DNA from 2 places in the Janthinobacterium rivuli genome. Region 2 is predicted to be linked to the other one. Evidence: riboswitches for the same ligand, from Rfam matches in the RefSeq annotation. Region 2 holds a riboswitch; the other holds the start of a gene.
The links. A riboswitch is a leader RNA that binds a small molecule or an ion and turns the genes downstream of it on or off. The one in region 2 is predicted to bind thiamine pyrophosphate.
Positions count from the first base shown of each region.

Region 1: another riboswitch for thiamine pyrophosphate. It lies ahead of thiC (phosphomethylpyrimidine synthase ThiC); the one in region 2 lies ahead of P9875_RS20975 (TonB-dependent siderophore receptor).

Region 1 is NZ_CP121464.1:1,130,495-1,140,043, reverse strand. It holds gene P9875_RS05140 (thiazole synthase) at 1-483, opposite strand, end outside; gene thiS (sulfur carrier protein ThiS) at 627-830, opposite strand; gene thiC (phosphomethylpyrimidine synthase ThiC) at 851-2,764, opposite strand; TPP riboswitch at 2,844-2,959, opposite strand; gene P9875_RS05125 (hypothetical protein) at 3,043-3,300, opposite strand; gene P9875_RS05120 (response regulator) at 3,339-4,145, opposite strand; gene P9875_RS05115 (PAS domain-containing hybrid sensor histidine kinase/response regulator) at 4,174-6,078, opposite strand; gene P9875_RS05110 (Crp/Fnr family transcriptional regulator) at 6,123-6,863, opposite strand; gene P9875_RS05105 (putative bifunctional diguanylate cyclase/phosphodiesterase) at 7,101-9,185, shown strand; gene P9875_RS05100 (porin) at 9,195-9,549, opposite strand, start outside.
Region 2 is NZ_CP121464.1:4,600,596-4,610,144, forward strand. It holds gene P9875_RS20945 (hypothetical protein) at 1-88, opposite strand, end outside; gene ompR (two-component system response regulator OmpR) at 352-1,053, shown strand; gene P9875_RS20955 (sensor histidine kinase) at 1,067-2,425, shown strand; gene P9875_RS20960 (Imm26 family immunity protein) at 2,548-3,027, opposite strand; gene P9875_RS20965 (hypothetical protein) at 3,121-3,426, opposite strand; gene P9875_RS20970 (iron-containing alcohol dehydrogenase) at 3,569-4,726, shown strand; TPP riboswitch at 4,794-4,891, shown strand; gene P9875_RS20975 (TonB-dependent siderophore receptor) at 4,977-7,142, shown strand; gene P9875_RS20980 (ATP-binding protein) at 7,139-7,687, opposite strand; gene pnuC (nicotinamide riboside transporter PnuC) at 7,687-8,298, opposite strand; gene P9875_RS20990 (DUF2867 domain-containing protein) at 8,373-8,891, opposite strand; gene P9875_RS20995 (TetR/AcrR family transcriptional regulator) at 8,959-9,549, shown strand, end outside.

The DNA of each region.
Region 1 (9,549 bases), 2.9 Mb from region 2:
CGGCATGACGGCCACGCAGCCGATGTCTTCCAGTATCTTCGCCTGGATGGGGTCGTCGCTGCAGTAGACCATCACGTCAAAGCCATCCTTGACCAGCGCTTCGGCCGCAATCAACGTTTCCGGCATGTGCGGAAACAGCGTCTTTTCATCACCGAGTACTTCCAGCTTCACCAGATTGCGCCCGCCCAGGAGCTCGCGCGCCAGTTGCAGGGTGTAGACGGCATCTTTGGCGTTGTAGCAGCCGGCCGTGTTCGGCAGTATCGTGTACTGGTCCGGCGGCACGAAGTCCAGCAGGCTGGGCGCGTTCGGGTCTTGCCCGATATTCACCCTGCGGATCGCCACCGTGATGATCTGCGCCTCGGCCGCATCCGTCGCTTCGCGCGTCTGCGGCAAATCCTTGTACTTGCCGCTGCCCACCAGCAAGCGCGATTGATACTGTTTGCCTGCGATGGTCAGCAGGTCGTTATGTGTTGCGGTATTCATGTGTTCTTCCTTAAATTTTTAAACGTCCGAAGAAAACCGTAGCGAGCGGCGACGATTTGTGGCCGAGAAGCGCAACCGTGCTTGAGCACGGTGAGCATCGCAGGCCGCAAAGTGCGGCGCGCAGTAGGTTTGCTTGGACGTTTTCAGCCGCCGCCGATGGCGCGGACGATTTCCACTTGGTCTTGCGTCTGCAAGACCTGCCCCGGCCACGCCTTGCGCGGCACGACATTGCGGTTGACGGCCAGCGCCAGCGCCTGGTTTTCCAGCGACAGGGCGGCGATCAGTTGGTCCAGGGTTTGCCCCGGCGGCACCTGGTGCGGTGCGCCGTTGAGCGTGATGGATATCAATGCAGGCATCACGCTCTCCCTCAGACCTTGCGGTACAGCTCGGCGCCGTTCTTGATGAATTCGATGGCCTTGATTTCCATGCCCTGCTTGAGCGCCTTGTCTTCCGCGATGCCCATGCCGGCCGCGTATTCGCGCACTTCCTGCGTGATCTTCATCGAACAGAAATGCGGGCCGCACATGGAGCAGAAATGCGCCACCTTGGCCGAATCCTTGGGCAGGGTTTCATCGTGGAATTCGCGCGCCTTGTCCGGGTCCAGGCCGATGTTGAACTGGTCGTCCCAGCGGAATTCAAAGCGGGCTTTCGACAGGGCGTTGTCGCGGATTTGCGCGCCCGGATGGCCCTTGGCCAGGTCGGCCGCGTGCGCCGCAATCTTGTAGGTGATGATGCCGTCTTTTACATCGGCCTTGTTGGGCAGGCCCAGGTGTTCCTTCGGCGTCACGTAGCACAGCATGGCCGTGCCATACCAGCCGATCATGGCAGCGCCGATGCCCGAGGTGATGTGGTCGTAGCCGGGCGCGATATCGGTCGTCAACGGTCCCAGGGTGTAGAACGGTGCTTCGCCGCACTGTTCCAGCTGCAAGTCCATGTTTTCCTTGATCAATTGCATGGGCACGTGGCCCGGCCCCTCGATCATTACCTGCACGTCGTGCTTCCAGGCGACTTGCGTCAGCTCGCCCAGGGTTTTCAGCTCGCCCAGCTGCGCCTCGTCGTTGGCGTCGTAGATGGAGCCGGGACGCAAGCCGTCGCCCAGTGAAAACGACACGTCGTACGCCTTCATGATTTCGCAAATCTCTTCGAAATGCGTGTACAGGAACGATTCCTGGTGATGCGCCAGGCACCATTTCGCCATGATGGAGCCACCGCGCGACACGATGCCCGTCAAGCGCTTGGCCGTCATCGGCACATAGCGCAGCAGCACGCCCGCGTGGATGGTGAAGTAGTCGACGCCCTGCTCGGCCTGCTCGATGAGGGTGTCGCGGAAGATTTCCCAAGTTAAATCTTCGGCCTTGCCATTGACCTTTTCCAAGGCCTGGTAGATGGGCACGGTGCCGATCGGCACGGGGCTGTTGCGCACGATCCATTCGCGCGTTTCGTGGATATGTTTACCTGTGGACAGGTCCATCACGTTGTCGCCACCCCAGCGGATGGCCCAGGTCATCTTTTCCACTTCCTCGCCGATCGACGAGGTGACGGCGGAATTGCCGATATTCGCGTTGATTTTCACCAGGAAATTGCGGCCGATAATCATCGGCTCGACTTCCGGGTGGTTGATGTTGGCGGGGATGATGGCGCGGCCGCGGGCGATTTCCTCGCGCACGAATTCCGGCGTGATGTCAAACGGGATGCTGGCGCCGAACGACTGGCCCGGATGCTGGCGGCCCATCAGGTCGGCCAGGCGCTCGCCCATGGGGCCGGAAGCTTTCAGCTCGCGCAAATATTCCTGGCGGCGCATGTTTTCGCGGATGGCGACGAATTCCATTTCCGGCGTGATGATGCCGCGCCTCGCGTAATGCATTTGCGTCACGTTCTTGCCGGCAATGGCGCGGCGCGGCTTGCGGTGCAAATTAAAACGCAGCTCGGCCAGTTTCGGATCCGCCAGGCGGGCGATGCCGTAGTCGGAGGTCGGGCCGGGCAATTCTTCCGTGTCGGCACGTTCGACTATCCACGGCAGGCGCGGCGTATCGAGGCCCGAGCGGATATCGATCTGCACGTCCGGGTCCGTGTACGGGCCGGACGTGTCATACACGTAGATCGGCGGATTCTTTTCGCCGCCGAACGACGCTTCCGTGTCGGACTGGCTGATTCTGCGCATGGGCACGCGGATGTCGGGACGGCTGCCCTGCACGTAAATCTTGCGCGAATTGGGCAGCGGCGCGATGGCGGCTTCGTCGACCGTGGCGGTGGCGGAGAGGAATTTCGGGTTGGCGTTCATTTTGGCTCCTTGGCTAGACTATTTTTAAGCCTGGAGCCAGCTAAGGAGGTTCGGAATTACGCACGCGGAAAGGCGGGGTGCGTTCATCCTAAAGCTTCCCTTCGCTGGCATTATCCAGATCAGGTTCGGAGGGTATTTCTCACCCGCGCTTGCACCGTGTTTCCACAGCGAAAGGCAGGACCCCTAGCGTTTGCCGCCTTGCGGCAGCGAGCCAATTATACGCGGTTCACGCCGCGCGGCCAGATGATTTCTTGCAGGTGTCGTCTTTGTACATCGCGCTACTTCTTCTTGCCCCAGCGCCAGCTGGTCGGTTCACCCTTCAGCTGGCAGATGAAAATGAGCGCGGCAACGATGGCCACTTCATAGACGATGTAGCCCACCAGCATGGTTTGCGGCGGGAATAGGAAGGCGCCGCAGGCGAACAGCGCCAGCGCGCTCAAAAAGACCAGCCAGCCCTGCCAGGTGATGGGCAAGCCCCAGCCCCAGCCATAGGTCTTGGCGGGGAACCAGTATTGCGGCGTTGATTTGTCAGTCATGATTTTTCCTGGTCAGTATCGATAGCACCCAGTATAAATCAGGCAATGCGATGGCGCTCCGTGACATCGAGGCCGATGCCGCGGTAGCCGATGAAACGGCTACCCGTGTCGAACATCGGTTCGCCGCTGACCTGCAGATACTGCGTGCTGCCGTCGAGGTTGGCTCGGCTGTAGATGAAATCGAGAAACGGTTCGCGCGCGGCAATTTTTGCGTCGAGCAAGGCCCGCTCGGCCGCGTTCCAGCGCTGCGGCTCTTCTTCGCTGCCAATGCCCAGCATTTCAGCCACGGGGCCGGAAAAGCGCGTCAGGTTGCCCTGCGCATCCTGTTCCCAGTACCAGTCGGACGACAGCTCCGTGAAGCGCTGGAAGCGCGCTTCGCTTTCGCGCAGCTCCGCCGTGCGCTCTTCCACCATCTGTTCCAGCGACTTGTTGTATTCGGCCAGCTTCTGGTACAGCAGGCGCACTTCCAGCATGTTGTGGATGCGCGTTTTGACTTCCACCAGGTCGAACGGTTTGCTGACGAAATCCTTGGCGCCCGCTTGCAGCGCGCGCAACTTGTGGCCCGGCTGGGCCGTGATCACCAGCACAGGCAGATAGCTGCCCGCCTCGATGTCGCGCAAGCCTTCCATGACTTCAAAACCATCCATTTCCGGCATTTGCAAGTCGAGCAGGATCAGGTCGTAGCGGTGCTGCTGGTGCAGCGCGTGCACGGCTTGCGGGTCCATGGTGGAGGTGATGCGCGTATAACCGGCATTGCGCAGCACCTGTTCCAGCAGCATGACGTTCGCCTCCTGGTCATCGACGATGAGAATGCTGGCGTTCAGAATCTCGGTGGCTTGAAGCATGGCGGTATTCCTAAAAATAAATGCTGAATTAGCGTACTGCGTGAATGTCGTCGGCCAGGCCGTGCGCGGCCGCATGGTGCAGGGCCACGTCAAGTGCATCCATGAATTCGACGACCTTGATCGGCTTGGTCAGGTAGCGGAAGAAGCCCGCTTCCAGGCCTTTCTCGATGTCGCGCGGCACGGCGTTGGCAGACAGGGCCATCACGGGAATATGGCTCGTCAGCGGGTCGTCATGCAGGATGTGCAGGGCGCCAAAGCCGCTGATGCCGGGCAGGTTGATGTCCATCAAGATCACGTCCGGCTGATACGTGCGGGCCAGGTCGATGCCCAGGTGCGCATCGATGGCCGTGAGCAATTTCAAATCGCTGCGGCGGGCGATCAATTGCTCCACCAGCGCCAGATTGGCGGGATTGTCTTCCACGTACAGCAAGGTGCGCTGGCTTTCCTGCGGCACCTGCACCTGCGGCAGCGCGTCGCCGTCGCCCAGCACCAGGGCCGGCGCGCTGCTGGCGGCCAGCTCGAACCAGAACGTGGTGCCCACGCCGACCGTGCTGTCGACGCCGATGGTGCCACCCATCAATTCGACCAGCTGCTTGGTGACGACGAGGCCGATGCCCGTGCCCTCTTCCGTGCTGTTTTCCTGTCCCAGGCGATTGAAGGGCTGGAACAGCTGGGCCACCTGGCCCGCATCGAGACCGGCGCCGCTGTCGCGCACGCTGACCCGCACCTTGCCGCCACGCTGGCTGCAGTCGACGGTGACGGCGCCGCCACTCTGGTTGTACTTGATGGCGTTCGACAGCAGGTTGACCATCACCTGTTTCACGCGCGTGCGGTCCGCATGCACGAAGTAAGCTTCGCCGCAGCGGGGGAATTGCATGCGGATGCCGCGCTTTTCCGCCTGCGGCGCGATCATCGCCTGGCAATCCTGCAACACGTCGAGCAAGGACATGGCTTCCTGCGACAAGGTGACCTTGCCCGATTCGATCATGGCCAGGTCGAGGATTTCATTAATCAAACGCAAGAGGTACCAGCCACCCTTGAGGATTTGCTCGATCGAGCGCTGCTGCGGCGGGCTCGGTGGCGGCACGTCGGACGCCATCAGCTGCGCAAAGCCCAGCACGGCATTGAGCGGCGTGCGCAATTCGTGGCTCATGCTCGACAGGAATTCGGACTTGGCGCGGTTGGCCTTTTCCGCCACCTGGCGCGCCTTCTTCAACTCCGCATTGTTGGTCTCGACCAGCGAACGGGTGTACGCCTGCTGCTCCTGCAGGCGCTGGTCCAGCAAGGCCTGTTCCGCCTCGACCTGCTTGCGTGCCGTGTTGTCCGTGCCGATCAGCAGGTAGCCGATGACCTTGCTTTGCGCATCGCGCAAGGCCGTCACGGAGACGATGGCGGGGAAGCGGCTGCCATCCTTGCGGATATACGTCAGTTCATAAATGTCTTCGATGCCGCGCGTGGCCTTGAACACGAGCGTTTCCACGCCAGGCGTGATGACGGTATCGAGTTCGGCACTGAGGGCGGCCGCGCGCGCGACGATTTCTTGCGCATCGGAAATACCAGCCGGCGTCAGCTTGTCGACCACGTCGCTCGCCGCATAGCCCAGCATGCGTTCGGCGCCCACGTTGAAAATCTGGATCACGCCCTGCGCATCGGTGGCGATGCACGAGAAATTGGCGCTGTTGAAAATCGCATCCTGCAAGGCGCCCGCCTTGAGCAGCTGGCGCGGCAGGCTGGCCGCCAGGGTGCGCCGGTACAGCGCCACGAGCAGCATCAGCAGCAAAAAGACCAGCGCATCGATGACGCAGGCCGTTTCGAACGGCGCGCGCCAGGCCAGCAGCCCGATGGCCAGCAGCACGATGGCGCTGAACGAAAACGCCAGCGCCATGGGCCAGCGCGACGGTGCGCGCGGAGGAATGTTTTCAACAGATTGCATGAGGTAGCCTGGGCTGTGACAACGATAGAGAGAAGATGCGGTGTTCAGCGCGCCTGGCGCTGGCGCACGTCCGACAACAGGCGCGCGAATTCCTTTTTAACCACGCCATAGCATTCGCACACATGGCCTTCAAGGCCGGCGCGGTCCAGCACGGAAATATGGCCGCGACGGTAGCTGATGAAGCCGCGCGTCTGCAAACGCCCGGCCGCTTCCGTCACGCCTTCGCGGCGCACGCCCAGCATGTTGGCAATCAACTCCTGCGTCATGGTCAGCTCGCGGTTCGGCAGGCGGTCCATGGTCAGCAGCAGCCAGCGGCACAATTGTTGCTCCACCGTATGGTGGCGGTTGCACACGGCCGTCTGCGACATTTGCGTGATCAAGGCTTGCGTATAGCGCAGCAGCAAGCGCATGACGGGACCGGCGCGGTCGAATTCTTCCATCAGCAAATGCGCCTTCAGCCGGTAGCCGACGCCGCCCGTCTGCACGACGGCGCGGCTCGGCGTCGAGTTGCCGCCCATGAACAGCGACACGCCCACGACGCCTTCATTGCCGACGCCGGCAATTTCCGACGAGCCGCCGTTTTCCAGCAGGTAGTGAATGGAAACGATGGCCGTGGTGGGGAAATACACATGCTGCAGCTTGTCACCCGAATCGTAGATCACGTCACCGAGCAGCATCGACACTTGCTCCAGGTGGGGAGCCAGGCGCGCGAAATCGGCGTCGAGCATGGCGGCGAGCAAATGGTTTTGATTCGGGTTGTGCAGCTGGGCATGCGGACTCGACATGGGCAGGTTTCCTGTTTTCCAGTCGTCAGCTAGGGGATAGTTGAAAGGCGTCCGAACGAGGGGCGCCATATCGTGCAGCGTAACACAGCGCTGGCACAGTGACCCGACTATATTTCTTGTCAGCATCGCCGTCCGTTCGGTAGCGAACGGACGACATTTCGCCGCGCACCCTACAGTCGGTCACTGCCCGGCCTGCCTGATCATGGATCGGCACCGGCGCTGCCACGGGACGTCACCATGCAATCATTCTTCAAACGCATCTCCATTTCCGTTTCCACCTCGGCCCTGCTCACCCTGGCGTTCGGACTGTGCCTGACAGCGCTGTGCTACGCCTCGGCGCGCCAGATCGAAGCGGAAAGCGCACGGCTGCTGCTGCAGTACCACGCCAGCGGGCACACCGTGGGCGCCGCCCTGCTGCCGGCCAAAGGCATGAGCCTGGACGCCAACCATCGCGGCTCGCTGTATGTGCTGCTGGGCGGTGTGCTGTCGAGCCTGCTGGCGGCGGCGTATGTGTATCAGCTGGTGTCGCGCAATTCGGTCATTGCCCGCATCACGGGCGAACGCACGGCGGCGCTGCAGTTTGCCAATTTGCGCCTGTCCGAAGACATCGCTGCGCGCATGCGCAATGAAAAGTCGCTGCGCCTGCGCGAGCGCATCATCGAAGTGTCGGCCAATGCCATCATCCTGTGCAGCGCCGATGCGCCAGGCTACCTGATCGAATACGTCAATCCCGCCTTCGAACGCATCACCGGCTATGCGGCCGGCGACGTCATCGGCCAGCGCCTGGAGGATCTGCAGGGGCCGGAACATGCGCGCCAGGACATGCACGCCATCAGCGCAGCCTTGCACGAACAGCGCGAAGGCAAGGCCATCGTGCGCAATTTCCGCAAGGATGGCAGCACTTACTGGAGCGAGCTGTTCGTCGCTCCCGTGCGCGACGAGGGCGATGGCGCCGTCAGCCACTTCGTGGTGGCGCAATACGACATCAGCACCGTCATGCGCTTCGAGCAGGAACTGGAATTCCAGTCCCGCCACGATATCCTGACGGGACTGGCCAACCGTTTGCTGCTGCGCGAACGGCTGGAACAGGCGATGGCCGTGGCGCGCCGCAGCACCCTGCCCCTGTGGGTGGTCTTCATCGACCTCGACCGTTTCAAATTCGTCAATGACACCCTGGGCCACGACGCGGGCGATACCCTGCTGAAACTGATCGCCGACCGCCTGCGCGCCGCCACGCGCGAAGTCGATACGGTGGCGCGCCTGGGCGGCGACGAATTCGTCCTGCTGCTGCCGCAACACACGAACAGCGAACCTGGCCAGCTCATCCTGCAGCGCGTGCTGGACACGGTGGCCCAGCCACTGCAGGTGGGCGGCCATGAATTCTTTCTTACATGCAGCATGGGCGTGGCCACCTATCCCGACGATGGCGACAGCGCGGAAACCCTGATCAAGCATGCCGACATCGCCATGTACCGGGCCAAGGAGCAGGGACGCAACCATTGGCAAAGCTACGCGCCGGCCATGAATGCCAGCATGCTGGCCCGCTTAAGCCTGGAAAGCGAATTGCGCCATGCACTCGAGCGTGGCCAGTTCCACCTCGTTTACCAGCCGCAGGTGGAACTCGACAGCGGCAGGATCGTCGGTATGGAAGCGCTGCTGCGCTGGCAGCACCCCACCCTGGGCGCCATCGCGCCCGGCGACTTCATCCACCTGGCCGAAGAAATGGGCTTGATCGTGCCCATCGGTGCGTGGGTGCTGCAGACGGCGTGCGCGCAGGCAAAAGCATGGCAACGGCAGGGACTGGGTGGCTTGCGCCTGGCAGTGAATTTGTCTGCCCGGCAATTCCGGCAAAGCGGCTTGCTGCAATCGGTGCGGGAAATTCTGGCCGTGACGGGCCTGGAAGCGCGTTTCCTCGAGCTGGAACTGACGGAAAGCATGATGATGCAGGATGTGGAACAGGCGATCAGCACCATGGGCAAGCTCAAGACGCTGGGCTTGCAACTGTCGATAGATGACTTCGGCACCGGCTATTCAAGCCTGGCGCACTTGCGCCATTTCCCCATCGACGTATTGAAGATCGACAAGTCATTCGTCAGCGACATCACGCGCAGCAACGACGACGCGGCCATCGTGCAAGCCATCATCGCGCTGGCGCACAGCTTGCGCCTGAAAGTCATCGCCGAAGGCGTGGAAACGGCGCAGCAACTGGCCTTCCTGCGCCAGCACGGCTGCGACCAGATGCAGGGCTACCTGTTCAGCCGCCCGCTGGCCGCCGCCGCCTTCGAAACATTGCTGCTCGAAGGCAACATGCTGCCCGCTTAGCGTAAAAACTTAAAACGCGTGGCGCAGGCCGACGTTGAAGGCGCGGTTGCCGCTGCCCACTTCGGTGGCATTGCCCACCATGTAGGCAGCGTCGTTGCGGTTGCGGATATGCGCGTAGGCAAGATACACCTTGCTGCGCTTGGACAAGGCATACGTGGCGCCGATGGCCAGCTGCCGTGCGTCGCGGTTGGCAGCGTCGCGGTCATCCTTATGGACGTACGAGGCGAGCAAGGTCGTCGCACCGAGCGGCACGGACACGCCGACGATGGCGTCGCGGCTGTCCGTCGACTGGGCCGGCGCCTGCGCCGCGCCGTACGGGTTTTCCGCAAAGAACATGGTGCTGCCGTCGCCCGTGTTGCGGCCA
Region 2 (9,549 bases):
AACAAATGGCAAATGCGGACAGCACAGTCGTGCGTGCGGCGATAGCTGCGCTGGGAGCGGCGTGAATTTTTTTAGTAAAGATATTCATTGAGTTCCTCTTCCGCGATGCCGTATAAACTAAAGCTGATTTCCACTGTGGCCCCAGTGTATGATGCTTTACACGGTGCAGTAAGAGTAATTGGGTAAAGTTTGTAACACTTTGTAATGGGTCGCCACAGCCCCTTGCCGACGCCGCGCGAGGCGTTACTATAGCAACTAATATAAGATAACACGACACCCTAAATGACCACAACCTCCACTTCCGGCAGCAACACAACAACGCAATCGATTCACGGCCACCAGGCAAAAATCATGGTGGTCGATGACGATGTGCGCCTGCGCGACCTGCTGCGCCGCTACCTGACCGAACAGGGCTTCAATGTCTTCACGGCAGAGAGCGCGACGGCCATGAACAAGCTGTGGCTGCGCGAACGCTACGATCTGCTGGTGCTCGACCTGATGCTGCCGGGCGAAGACGGCCTGTCGATCTGCCGCCGCCTGCGCGGCGCGGGCGACCAGACGCCGATCATCATGCTGACGGCCAAGGGTGAAGACGTGGACCGTATCGTGGGCCTGGAAATGGGTGCCGACGATTACCTGCCGAAACCGTTCAATCCGCGCGAGCTGGTGGCCCGCATTGGCGCCGTACTGCGCCGCAAGGGTCCCGATGAAATCCCCGGCGCGCCGTCGGAAACGCCGCAAACCTTCGAGTTCGGCGACTTCGTGCTGGACCTGGGCACGCGTACCCTGAAAAAGAATGGCGAAACGGTGCCGCTGACGACCGGCGAGTTTTCTGTGCTGAAAGTGTTTGCCCGCCATGCGCGCCAGCCGCTGTCGCGCGAAAAATTGATGGAACTGGCGCGCGGCCGCGAATACGAAGTGTTCGACCGCAGCCTGGACGTGCAAATCTCGCGCCTGCGCAAACTGATCGAACCCGACCCGTCGAGCCCGCTGTTCATCCAGACCGTGTGGGGCCTCGGCTACGTTTTCATCCCGGACGGACAGCCGCGCTGATCGCAGGCGAGGCATGATGAAGCTTGTTCCCGATATCAGCCTGGCGCGGCTGAAAAGCGGCCTGTTCTGGCGCACCTTTTTGCTGCTGGGTACTTTGACCACCGTCAGCATGATCACCTGGATCGGCATGATTTCCGTCATCCAGCGCGAACCGCAGGCGCAGCAGATTTCCGCCCAGATCATTTCCGTCGTCACCATCACGCATGCGGCATTGACGCACTCGGCGCCCGAGCTGCGCCGCGAGCTGCTGTTCGACCTCGTCAGCAATGAAGGCATCCGCATCTTCTCGCTGGAAGAGGACGACCGCATCGAGCCGCCGCCCGACAATTACCTGATGCCCGAGATCGAGGCGCAGGTGAAAGCCAAGCTGGGCAAGGACACGCGCTTTTCCGCGCGCGTCAACGGCGTGGCCGGCTTCTGGGTCAGCTTCAAGATCGACGACGACGAGTACTGGCTGATGCTGGACCGCGAGCGCCTGCGCGGCCTGACGGGCTTCCAGTGGCTGGGCTGGGCCAGCCTGGTGTCGCTGCTGTCCCTGCTGGGCGCAGCCATCATTTCCAGCCTGATCAATTTACCGCTGTCGCGCCTGACGGCGGCCGCGCGCGACATCGCCAAAGGCAAGCAACCGGCGCCGCTGCCGGAAAAAGGCCCGATCGAAATCATCGAGGCGAACCGCAGCTTCAACCAGATGGTCGATGATCTGAAACAGGTGGAATCGGACCGCGCCGTGATTTTGGCCGGTATCTCGCACGATTTGCGCACGCCGCTGGCGCGCATGCAGCTGGAAGTGGAAATGGCGAACCTGTCGGACGAGGCGCGTGAAGGCATCCAGTCCGACATCGGGCAAATGGACGCCATCATCGGCCAGTTCCTCGACTATGCCAAGCCGACGGAAGCGTCGAGCTTTACGGACGTCGACCTCAGTGGCTTGCTGACTGACATGACGCGCGAAGCGATGCGCCTGCCGGACGTGAAGATCAACGCCAGCATCGCCGACGGCGCGCATGCGATGGGCAACCCCACCGACCTGCGCCGCGTGCTGAACAACCTGATCGAAAATGCGCGCCGCTATGGCAAGACGCCCGGCAGCGACGTGACGGAAATCGACATCGCCTGCCAGGTGCGCACCAGCCACGGCGCGAAAAAGGTGATCATCGAGGTACAGGACCATGGCACGGGTGTGCCGGCAGAAAAGATCGAGCAGTTGATGAAGCCGTTCACCCGCCTCGACACGGCGCGCGGGCAGGCAAACGGCGCCGGCCTGGGCCTGGCCATCGTCGACCGCGTGCTGCTGCGCCATGGCGCCGATTTACAAGTGCGCAACCGCGAAGGCGGCGGCCTGGCGTTTCAGATCAGTTTGCCAGCGGCGTAAGCGGCGTAGGTCGGCTTAGCGCAAGGCGCGTAAGCCGACACCACCAGTGGCCTTGGCCAACAATGTTGTCGGATTACGCGAGGCAAGGCCTCGCTAATCCGACCTACGCCGCCGGACCGCGGTCAAGCCGACGCCTGCTCCTGCGCCAGCAATTTATTCATCAACAATTCCGTCGCCCCGTAGCCGTACAGGGAATCGCTTTCCATGCCCGGCGTGTCGAAGGGGATCGATTCCTCGCGATTCAGCTTGGCAGGATCGGCGTCCGCATAACTGGCGCGCCAGGCGCGCTGCAGGGATTCATTGCGGCGGATAAAGGCCGGCATGGGCCAGTCGTCGCGGTTCCAGTGGGGGCTGTCGCCCAGCAGGGGCCAGCGCTCGTTGAGCAGGGCCATGTCGCCCGTGCGCAGGCGGCGCACGGCCTGTTCCGGCCGCAAGCCTTCCAGCTCTTCCAGCGTGGGCAAGCTGTCGCGCTTCGGCCCGAACATATACGCCAGCATGATGCGCCCGGCAGGCGCCCTGCGCGCCACCACGCCGACGGCATAACCGCCGCCCGGCAGGGGCACGGCAAACCAGCTGCCTTCTCGGTATGGTAATGATTTCATTTCTGCAAACTCCCCCAAAATCGTGTTCGGGGCACAGTCTACGCGAAGCAAGGCGAAAGTGGCGCATGGTACGCCACGACAACAAACCAATAGTTACAATATTTTCTCGTCATAGTGATACTGGGCAACAATTGGCCCCGCCTTGAACAGCGCTTCCTTCATGGCCGTGTCCAGGCGCGCGTCGCGGCGGCGCATCCATTCGAGCAGCATGGCCGCTTCCTTGCGGCTGGTGTCGCCCGCATGCGCGAGCACGCGGCGCAGTTCCGGGTCCGTGCACGCCTCGAAGCGCTGGCTGTTCAGGTCCAGCGCCTGCAGCGCGGCGATGGTGGCGCCGATGGCGCGGTGCATGTCGAGCGCGGTGGCCGGCAAGCCGGATTCTTCCAGTGGGACGTTGGTCATGCGCATTCCTTTTCGCGTAGTGGTGACATCGGCTGCATTCTCCACCGCGCGGACGAAAAGCTCAAGCGTCCACGACACGTTTCCACCCGTTCGGCCATAATCATGGCTCAGCAACAGCCTAAACCCCAGCGGCAGGAGTCCCATGTTCAATTTCGACTTTTACAATCCGACGCAAATCCTTTTCGGCCAGGGCCAGATCGCCGCCATCACGGCGCTGATCCCGCCGCAGGCCAGAGTGCTCATGACGTATGGCGGCGGCAGCATCAGGCAGAACGGCGTCTATGATGAAGTCAGGGCGGCGCTGGCCGGCCATACGGTGCTGGAATTTGCCGGCATCGAACCCAATCCCAGCTATGAAACCCTGATGCAGGCCGTGGCCATGGTGAAAAGCGAGCGCATCGATTTCCTGCTGGCCGTCGGCGGCGGATCCGTGGTCGATGGCACCAAGTTCATCGCCGCGGCCGCCCTGCACGAAGGCGAGGCGTGGGACATCCTGGCCAAGGGCGGCAAGATCGTCGAGGCCGCCCTGCCCTTCGGCACCGTCTTGACGTTACCTGCCACGGGGTCCGAAATGAATGGTTCGGCCGTGATCACGCGCAAGGCGACGCAGGAAAAGCGCTCGTTCATGAGCCGCAAGGTATATCCGAAATTCTCCGTGCTGGATCCGTCGAAGACCTTTACATTACCGCTGCGCCAGGTGGGCAACGGCGTCGTCGATGCGTTTGCGCATGTGATGGAGCAATACCTGACTTACCCTGTGAACGCGTCCGTGCAGGACCGCTTTGCCGAAGGCATTTTATTGACCCTGATCGAGGAAGGCCCGAAGGCGCTGTCGCACCCGGACGACTACGACGTGCGCGCCAACGTGATGTGGAGCGCCACCCTGGCCTTGAACGGCCTGATCGGCGTGGGCGTGCCGCAGGACTGGTCCACGCACGCCATCGGCCACGAATTGACGGCCTTGTACGAGCTCGACCACGCGCAGACCCTGGCCATCATCCTGCCCAGCATGCTGCGCGTGCGCAAGCAGGCCAAGCGCGCCAAGCTGCTGCAGTACGCGGCCCGCGTGTGGGGACTCGACGGCGGTGACGAGGATGGACGCATCGAGGCCGCCATCGCGCGCACGGAATTCTTCTTCCGGCACATGGGCGTCAAGACGCGCCTGGCCGACTATGGCCTGAACCACGCCAGCGTGGATGCCGTCGTGTCCGCCCTGGAAGCGCACGGCATGACGGCGCTGGGCGAGCAGCGTGAAATCACGCCCGCCGTCAGCCGCAAGGTGCTGGAACTGAGTTTATAGATTCCAGCCACACTGTTGTAAAACGGTCAGCCGGGTGGGACAGCTGGCCGTGGTTCATGCTAAGCTGTCAGTTCGCTAGGGGTCCTGGAGCAGTCATCCGGGTGAGAGATACCCTTCGTACCTGATCTGGATAATGCCAGCGAAGGAAAGCGCAAAGTACCTCCCTCCTTTGATAGCTCCTGCGTTGGCGCCAGCCGAACAAGCAGCCTGCCGTGCTCTTTACCGAGTCGGCTTGAACCACGAGCAATCTATGTCCACACCGAATTTATCTGTTTCTGTATTGACCCTGGCGATCCTGCACGCGTTTGCCGTACCCGCCCTGGCCGCGAATGACACCGCCGAAGCCGTCGACCCGCAGGCGCAAAGCATGGCCGAAGTCGTCGTCACGGCCAGCAAGGCGCCGGCCGCCAGACGCGCCTCCGTCGGCGGTTTTTCCGACGCGCCGCTGCTGCAGACGCCGGCGTCCGTCACCGTCATCGGGCAGAAAGAAATACAAGATCTGCAGATCCGCAACCTCAGCGACGCCGTCAAGCTCGACGCCAGCATCAATGAATCGTACAACGCCGTCGGCTATGCGGAACAGTTCACCATCCGGGGCTTCAAGCTCGATACGAACTCCAGCTACCGCAAGGATGGCGTGGCGATCCCCGGTGACACGCAAATTCCGTTGGAAAACAAGGAACGCATCGAAGTATTGAAAGGCCTGGCCGGCTTGCAGGCAGGCGTGGCCGCGCCGGGCGGCGTGATCGACTTCATCGTCAAGCGCCCGACCGCCGCGCCATTGCGCACCGTCACCGTGGAAACGCGCGAACGGGGTACCCTGTACGGCGCCGTCGACCTGGGCGGCCGCCTGGAAGACACGCGCTTCGGCTACCGCGTCAACGTGGCGGCCGAGCGCCTGCGCTCCTACATCAAGGGTGCCGACGGCAACCGTAAATTCATTTCCGGCGCCTTCGACTGGCAGATTTCGCCGCAAGCGCTGCTGCAACTCGACGCCGACTACCAGGACAAGGCGCAAGTAACGGCGCCCGGCTTCCAGCTGCTGAGCAATGGCAAGCTGCCTTCCAACGTCAGCGCCGACACCATGCTCAACAAGCAGCCCTGGACGCACCCGGTGGAAACCGTCACCAGCAACCTGGGCCTGCGCTTCCAGTACGCCTTCAACGAGGATTGGCGCGCCACCGTGTCGGCCAACCAGCACACGTTCAAGCGCGACGACTACACTGCCTACCCGTATGGATGCAGTCCGGAAGGCTGGATGCCTGTGTTCTGCAGCAATGGCGATTTCTCCGTGTGGGACTTCCGCAGCCTGGGCGAAACGAAAAAGCCCCTGAGCGCGCAAGCCATGATCCAGGGCAAGTTCGCCACGGGCAGCTTGCGCCATGAGGTCACGGCGGGCGTGTCGTATTTCAACCGCAAGGACCGGGCCGGCAAGTATGTGTATGACGAAGTGGGCATCAGCAATATCTACCGCCCCGTCATCGTCGCCCCATCCGACGGTGTCACGGGTCCCGTGCGCCTGGTGCGCAACGACAAGGAAAAATCCGTCTTCGTGCAGGACATCGTCAGCCTGGCACCGAACTGGAAGCTGCATGGCGGCGTGCGCCACATCGATGTCGATGGCTATCAGTACGTGCTCAAGGCCGACCAGGAAATCCGCGCCAGGCACGACTTCCTGCTGCCGAACGTGGCGCTGGTGTACAACCCGCAAGACAATATCGCTGTCTACGCATCGTACTCGCAGGGCATGGAACACGGCGGCACGGCCGACCGCTATGCGGAAAACGCCAACGTGGAACTGACGCCTAGCCGCTCGAAGCAGATCGAACTGGGCGTGAAGGCGGACCTGACGCCTGACTTCATGGTCGCCGCCACCCTGTTCCAGATCCGCAAAGGCCTGGAATTCAACCAGTACCTCGACAGCAGCATGAGCACCTACAACTTCGTGCGCGCAGGCCAGGCCCAGCACCGTGGACTGGAACTGTCGGCCCAGGGCAAGGCTTTCGCCAACCTGAGCCTGGGCGCCTCCGTGACGGCCCTGAACAGCCAGCAATCAGATACGGGCAGTGCTGACTACGATGGCAAGCGCGTGCCCAACGTGCCCGCCTTCAAGGCCGCCGTGCGGGCCGACTATGCCGTGCCGCAAGTGGCGGGCCTGAGCGTGAATGGCAGCTGGGAATATGCGGGCAAGAAGGCGTTCGAGAACAACAATACCACCTTCGTGCCCTCGTACAGCGTGTTCAACCTGGGCGCCGCCTGGGCCACGCGCATCGCTGGCACGCGCGCCGTGCTGCGCGCCAGCGTCAACAACGTGGCCGACAAGTTCTACTGGCGCGATGTGACACCGGAAGCAGGCGGCTACCTGTTCCCGGGCGCCAGCCGCACGTTCAAGGTGTCGGCGCAGTTTGACTTTTAATTGAGGGAAATGGCGGGCGCTGCAGTGAGCGCCTGCCGCAGCAAAGGGGCCGCCTGTTGCAGGCGCGCCTCCAGGCTGTCGTGCAGCACGTGGTAGACGATGCCGCGCGCGTCGAGCTCGTCGAGCAGGTAGCGGTAGATCAGCTGGCGCACGGCTTCCGACTCGCGCTGCAAGCCGTCGGCCACCCACGGGCTGTCGGGCGCCGTCACCAGCGTCACATCGTACCGCGTGGCATCGGCCAGCGCCGCCAGCGGCGCATCGGCACCATGGAAATAATGGCGGCTGTAGACCACCGTCATCAACGGCGTCGTGTCGCAAAACAGGAAGTGACGGGCTTGCGCGGCGGCCGCCGCTTCGCGCTCAACTTGCGTGCGCGCGATGCCGTACTGGTCGGCCGCGACGGGCACCCTGCCCTGCGTTTCGACGAATTCACGCAAATATTCGGGCACCCAGACGCTGCCGTAGCGTTCGGCCAGGGCGGCCGCCAGGGTCGACTTGCCCGACGATTCCGCGCCCAGGATGGCCACGCGCACGCAGTGGCCCATCACTTGAGGACCATCGCGCTCGGCGCGGCCGGTGCCGACTTTCTCCACGCCAGCAAGCCGATGATGGCCATCACGACAAAGAAGGCATACAGCACGGCCGTCAGGGTCAGGCCCTTGTGCAGGTACAGCCACACGTACAGCACGTCGACGATGATCCAGGCGATCCAGTTTTCCAGCTTCTTGCGCGACAGCAGGAATTGCCCCACCAGGCTGCCTGCCGTAAGGAAACCGTCCGCGTGGGGCACGTCCGTGTCCGTCGTCGTCAGCAGCCAGGCGATGAGCAGAAAGCCGACCAGCCAGCCCATGCCGCAAGCCAGCCAGCCGCGGCCATCGAGGCGCGTGACGGGCAGGCTCTTGCCGCCGCTGGCCGGGTGCAGCCACTGGTACCAGCCCCAGAACGAGACGCTGATGAACAGCAGTTGCAAGGCCATGTCGCCATACAGGCGCGACTCGAAAAACACAAAACCGTAGGCGGCCGAGGAAATGATGGCGAACAGCCACGCCCAATGATTCTGGCGGATGTTCAGCGCAACGGTTGTCAATGCCAGGACAAAGGAAATCAGTTCAAGCGGCGTGGTGGCAAAACCCAGCAGGAGAAGCGTATCGTTCATGGGAATCGTGATGAGGCTGGTGGTGCAGTATGCAATACCAGCCCTGAATAAGCAAGATTGCCCGCTCAGTGCGCTTAAGCGAAGCCGCCCTTCACGGCGCGCGCCAGCGAACGCTGCACGATCAGCTTGTGGAAAGGCCGGATCACCAGGATGTAGGCGCGCCCCACCGCATTATGGCAATGCACGACGCTGGACATGGTGATGCGGCCATGCGGTCCCGCGTCCCGGTGGCGCAGCACCGACAGGCGGAAATCCAGGTGACTGTCATCCTCGCCCACGATGATTTCATCGTCGCTGACGGCAAAGATGCGGAAGATGCCGATGCGCTTGCCTGGCCTGGCTTCCATCTGCCTGGCCGTGCGGATGCCGAAGCGCGCCACGATGGCGTCGCGCACCACCATCAGCTTGCGCGCCCAGCCCGGCTGGCTGCCCAGCAGGATGCGCGCCAGGCTTTCCATGTCCATCTGGCGCGCCTGCGCGGTCGGCAGGTCGACGGCATACGCGTCGGCCAGGTGGCTGCCCGGGTACAAGGGGGCGATGCTGGCGCCGGGCGGCAAGGCCACGGCGCGTACAGCGTTGTTCATCTCTTGCATGTGCTCTCCATGTGTTCAGTGATAACATGAGCATCATACACGACAATGTGAACAGCGATAACATAGAATGACAAGCACAAGTACTTACCATCACGGCAACCTGCGCGACACCCTGGTCGCCGCCACCATCGCGCAACTGGCGCAGCAGCACGACGCCACCCTCTCGCTGCGCGAACTGGCGCGCACGGTGGGCGTGTCGATCGCCGCCGTGTACCGCCACTTCCCCAGCAAGGAAGCCTTGCTGGCCGACGTGGCGGCGGCCGGCTTCGCCAGCCTGATCGCCAAGTGGGAGGCACAACTGCCGCCGCAGGGCAGCCTGCCCTCCGAGCAGCGTTTTCAGCTGCTGGGCCAGCAATACATCGAATTCGCCCTGGCCGCACCGGCCCACTACCGGCTGATGTTCGAGCACCAGGACGTGCGCCAGTTCCCCGCCCTGCTGGAAGCGGCGCAGGCGTGCTTCCAGTACGTGCTGCAGACGGCCGGCGCGGCCGTGCGCGAAGCGGGACTCGATGCGCGCTGGGACAAGGCCGCCGCCAGCGCCGGCTGGTCGCTGGGCCATGGCTACGTGATGCTGCTGCTGAGCGGCCGCCTGGCCATGGCGGACGGCGGCGACGATTTATCGCCCGCGATGGTGCCGCGCTTTTTCCAGTTGCCGGTG